Regions from separate parts of the Streptomyces sp. NPDC058525 genome, predicted to be linked through region 2. Evidence: riboswitches for the same ligand, from Rfam matches in the RefSeq annotation. Region 2 holds a riboswitch; the other holds the start of a gene.
The links. A riboswitch is a leader RNA that binds a small molecule or an ion and turns the genes downstream of it on or off. The one in region 2 is predicted to bind cobalamin.
Positions count from the first base shown of each region.

Region 1: it holds a riboswitch for cobalamin, as region 2 does, so the genes downstream of both, ACFWP3_RS31050 (DUF4430 domain-containing protein) here and ACFWP3_RS12415 (DUF4430 domain-containing protein) in region 2, are expected to answer to the same signal.

Region 1 is NZ_JBHXNP010000085.1:6,836-9,026, forward strand. Features, by position in the region: gene ACFWP3_RS31040 (hypothetical protein) at 101-427, opposite strand; gene ACFWP3_RS31045 (hypothetical protein) at 503-778, shown strand; cobalamin riboswitch at 858-1,007, shown strand; gene ACFWP3_RS31050 (DUF4430 domain-containing protein) at 1,154-1,642, shown strand; gene ACFWP3_RS31055 (3-hydroxybutyryl-CoA dehydrogenase) at 1,741-2,191, opposite strand, start outside.
Region 2 is NZ_JBHXNP010000019.1:32,656-34,846, forward strand. Features, by position in the region: cobalamin riboswitch at 1-123, opposite strand, end outside; gene ACFWP3_RS12410 (hypothetical protein) at 283-639, shown strand; gene ACFWP3_RS12415 (DUF4430 domain-containing protein) at 636-1,124, opposite strand; cobalamin riboswitch at 1,271-1,409, opposite strand; gene ACFWP3_RS12420 (trypsin-like serine peptidase) at 1,607-2,191, shown strand, end outside.

The sequences.
Region 1 (2,191 bases), on a different contig from region 2:
GCCCCGACCGGCCGCTACGGGTCGGCCAGCCCCTCGGAAAGGTCCACCGAACAGTTCTGCCGGCACGGCATCAGGCCCGGCAACCGTCATCCGTCATCCGTCATCCGTCATCCGTCACAGCACCGGAGCTCGGGGGGCCGGCGACGCGCCGGACACGGCCCACCCACGAGTCGTGGGTCAGCGAGGACCATGCGGCACCGAGTTCGATCCCGTGGTGGGTGCGAGCGAGGTCCGCCAGGGGTGTGAAGAGCGCCGCCTGGACCTCCTCGACGGCCGCTTCGGACGGCATCGCGACCTTGCCGCAGCCGCCCAGGCCGTCGTCGGCGAGGAACGTGTACGGCCACACGCCCTGTCCCGTCAGCAGGATGATCTCGCTCGGTATGCCGAGGGCCGGGCGCTTCTTCTTCGGCTTGGGTCGTCTTGCCACGGCCCCATCCAACCCGACATCGCGCCAACGCCAAACCGGATGCGAGCGACGCGGCAGCGCTGAGAAGATCCGGACATGCCAAGCCCCACCGTGGAAGAACTCCTCGCCAACGTTCACGGACTGACGCCCGAGCGCGCCGAACAGATCGGCGATCGGATCGACGCATGTCGGAGGCTGCTGGACGCCGGCGCCGACATGGACTCCGTCCAACAGCACCTGAAGGACGAGGGCGTCGGCATCCTCTACGCGATCCTGATCACCACCCGGCTGCTCGGGGACCACCCCAGCAGGCTGCGCGCGGCGCGGGAAATCGTGGAGTGCAGCCCGGCCCGTATGCACAACGCCGGCTGACGAGGGGGCGCCCCGTCCGCGCTCGCACGCCGTGGAGCCGGAAAGTCGCCACTGGTCAGCACGTTGTTACGACCGTACGATTCATCTGCCCGGTCGCACCGGGCGACAACGACAACTGAATGGCCGTATGACCTGGGGGAAGCCGGTGGGAATCCGGCGCTGACCTGCAACCGTGTGGGGCGCATCCGCGTCGCGAGCCGGGGCGCCCGGCGTGCGGCTCGTACCGCTTCCACTGTCACGGTCTACAGCGCGGAGCCTTGAGTCGCCGGATCACCGACGGCCCCGTCCCCGCCGCCGCGGAGGGAGCGGCGCTGCCGGGGGATGTCGTGCGGAGCAGGGGCGTGCTGTGCGCCCTCCCCGCTCGAAAGGCATTCCATGCGCCCGAACCTCGTCCGTCGCACCCTCGTCACGACGGCCGCCCTGGGGCTCGCGCTCGCCACCGCGCCGGCCGTCGCCCACGCCGAGCCGGTGCCCCACTCCAACGCCCCGGTCAAGGTCAGCCTCACGGTGCAGGGTCCGAGCGGGCTGCTGTTCAAGGGCAAGATAAAGACCAAGGGCCACGACGTCACCACCGCCACCGGCGGCACGCACAAGTGCGACGGCACGAACGGTTCGGCCAACCCGAGCGCCGTGCCCACGCCCACCGCCGCGCTGGACGACGCCGCCAAGAAGAAGAACTTCACCTGGGACGGCACCTGGTACGCCTCGTTCGACGACTTCTCCGTCGACACGATCAAGAACGTCAGCGGGGGCGGCTCCGCCTACTGGAGCATCTCCGTCAACGGCACCCCGACGCCCGTCGGCGGCTGCCAGTTCAAGCTGAACGCCGGTGACCAGGTCGCCTTCACCTGGACCTCGTTCTAAAGCAGACGCGGTGGGGGCGCGGCGACACCACTCGCCGCACCCCCACCGTTCCTGCGTGCCTCCGGCGCACCCTCAGCCCGGAGACCGTGCCGGGGCCCTCAGCCCCGGCCGTACGTGTGGAACCCGCGGCCGCTCTTGCGGCCCAGCAGCCCCGCCTGCACCATCCGCCGGAGCAGCGGGGGCGGGGCGTACAGCGGTTCCTTGAATTCGGCGTACAGCGATTCCGCGATGGCCGCGACCGTGTCCAGGCCGATCAGGTCGGCGAGTTTGAGCGGGCCCATGGGGTGGGCGCAGCCCAGTTCCATGCCGGCGTCGACATCGGCGGCGCTCGCGAACCCGGACCCGGCCATCCGGATCGCCGACAACAGGTACGGGATCAGCAGCGCGTTGACGACGAAGCCGGCCCGGTCCTGGGAGCGGACCGTGGTCTTGCCCAGCGCGTCGCGGGCGAAGCCTTCGACGGCGGCCAGGGTGTCGGCCGAGGTGTGCAGCGAGGAGACGACCTCCACGAGCGGGAGCACGGGCACGGGGTTGAAGAAGTGCAGGCCC
Region 2 (2,191 bases):
GACAGCCCTCGTCAGTGGCGTGTGGATGGCAGCACACTCCCCGGTCACAGTGGCGGGACCGTGCCGGTTTCTCACCGGCTTCCCTGCACCGCGGACCTTGTGCCCACGAACATATAGTTGGACGTCCTAGTAAGTCCACCCCCCTCGCTCGACGCCCTTTGGACGGACCGGTTCCGTACATCCCGTTCCAGCCAGAATGAGGCGATACACCGGATCGGTGTGTTTGGATGACTTCTCAACTCGACTGCGAATGAGGGTGTTTGCGAAGGCGGGGAGGGAGCCGTGGCCGGTAAACCGGTTCCGCGCGCCGTGGAGGTCGACGGGTATCCGATGGTCGCCGTGACGGCACGCGAGTACGAGGGCCTGATCGCCGCGCGCCGCCAACTGGGCGCCCAGGTCGCCAGGCTGCGCACGACCAAGAGCGCTCTCGTCGACATCCTGGAGCTCGCCGAGGCGCTGGGCGCTGCCCTGGCCGACCGGATGCTCCCCGGGGAGGCGCCCGGCGCCGACGCGGCCGAGCCCGACGCGTCGGAGCTGCTGGGGGAGGCCCACCGGCGGATCGACCGGGCGCGGCGGATCACCGGAGTGGGCGGGGCGGACGCCCCGCGCACCGCGGCCCGGCCGGACGGCCGGCGCTAGAACGAGGTCCAGGTGAACGCCACCTGGTCGCCGGCCTTCAGCTTGAACTGGCAGCCGCCCACCGGAGTCGGGGTGCCGTTGACGGATATGCTCCAGTACGCCGAACCGCCGCCGCTGACCTCCTTGATGGTGTCGACCGAGAAGTCGTCGAAGGACGCGTACCAGGTGCCGTCCCAGCCGAAGTAGTTCAGGCGGGCGGCGTCGTCCAGCGCGGCGGTCGGGGTCGGCACGGGCGTCGGGTTCTGGCCGCCGTTGGTGCCGTCGCACTTGTGCGTGCCGCCGGTGGCCGTGGTGACGTCGTGCCCCTTGGACGTGATCTTGCCCTTGAACAGCAGCCCGTCCGGGCCCTGCACGGTCAGGCTCACCCTGACGGGCTTGTTCGTGTGGGGCGCCGGCGCGGCCTGGGCCGCCGCGGGCGCGGTGGCGAGGGCGAGCCCGAGAACGGCTGCGGTGACGAGGGCTCTGCGGGCGAGGGTCTGGCGCATCGAATGCCTTCCTGGCGTGGGTCACGGTCCCGCGCCGGTGGCCCGGCCGCACCGTCGGCGCCGTGACGCGTCCGGCCCGACCGGCGGGCAGGACCGCCGGGCGCGCCGGAGGCTCAGGGCTTCGTGCTGCAGACCATGACAGGGGGAAGCGGTACTCGCCGTGCGGTGGGCACTCCGGCTCGCGGCGCCACGCGCCGCACACGGTTGCAGGTCAGCGCCGGATTCCCACCGGCTTCCCCCAGTCACACAGCGATTCAGTTGTGACTCGGACGCGTGTCCGAGCAGACGCATCGTATGGCCCCGCGGACGCGGCTGCCAGCACCTTCTGCCGGGCCCCGACCGCGGCGGAGCGGAACGTCACGTTTCTGTTTCGGGCCGCACGGGGATGAACCCCGCCCGCGGGAGCCGCGTGGCTCGGGTGTCCGAGCTGTATGCCGATGCCGCGGCCGCCAGGGCCGGGCCGACCGCCGGGGGCCTCCGCCATGTTCCAGCACCGTGCCGCCAGGGCCGCTCTGACCGCCCTCGCCCTCACCCTCACCCTGGTCCTCGCCGCCACCGGCTGCGTCTCCCCGCGGCTGCCCGCGGACTTCGCCAACCCGGTCGTCCCGGGGCTCTGGACCCCCGACCGGATGGCGGGGGCGGCCCCCGCCGGCACCGCGGTGCCCGGCGATCTCGGTGCGGACGTGGACGTGACCGACCCCGAACCCGCCCCGGTCGCGGCGAAACCGGAGGCGACCTCCTACCACGACAACGCGGCCGTCGTCGGGAAGCTCTTCTTCGACACGGACGAAGGGCCGAGCGTGTGCTCCGCCACCGCCGTACGGGACCCCGCCCGCCCCGGCCGGTCCGGGCTGGTGTGGACGGCCGGGCACTGCGTACACGGCGGGGCGGGCGGCCGGTGGTTCCGCAACATCGTCTTCGTGCCCTCGTACAACAACGAGGGGCTGACCGGGGCGGCGCGGGCCCGGGCCGCCGAGCGGGCGGTGGCCCCCTTCGGAACCTGGTGGGCGGACCGGGCCGAAACCGCGCCCGAGTGGATCGCCCAGGGCGCCGCGAGCGGCGGTGGC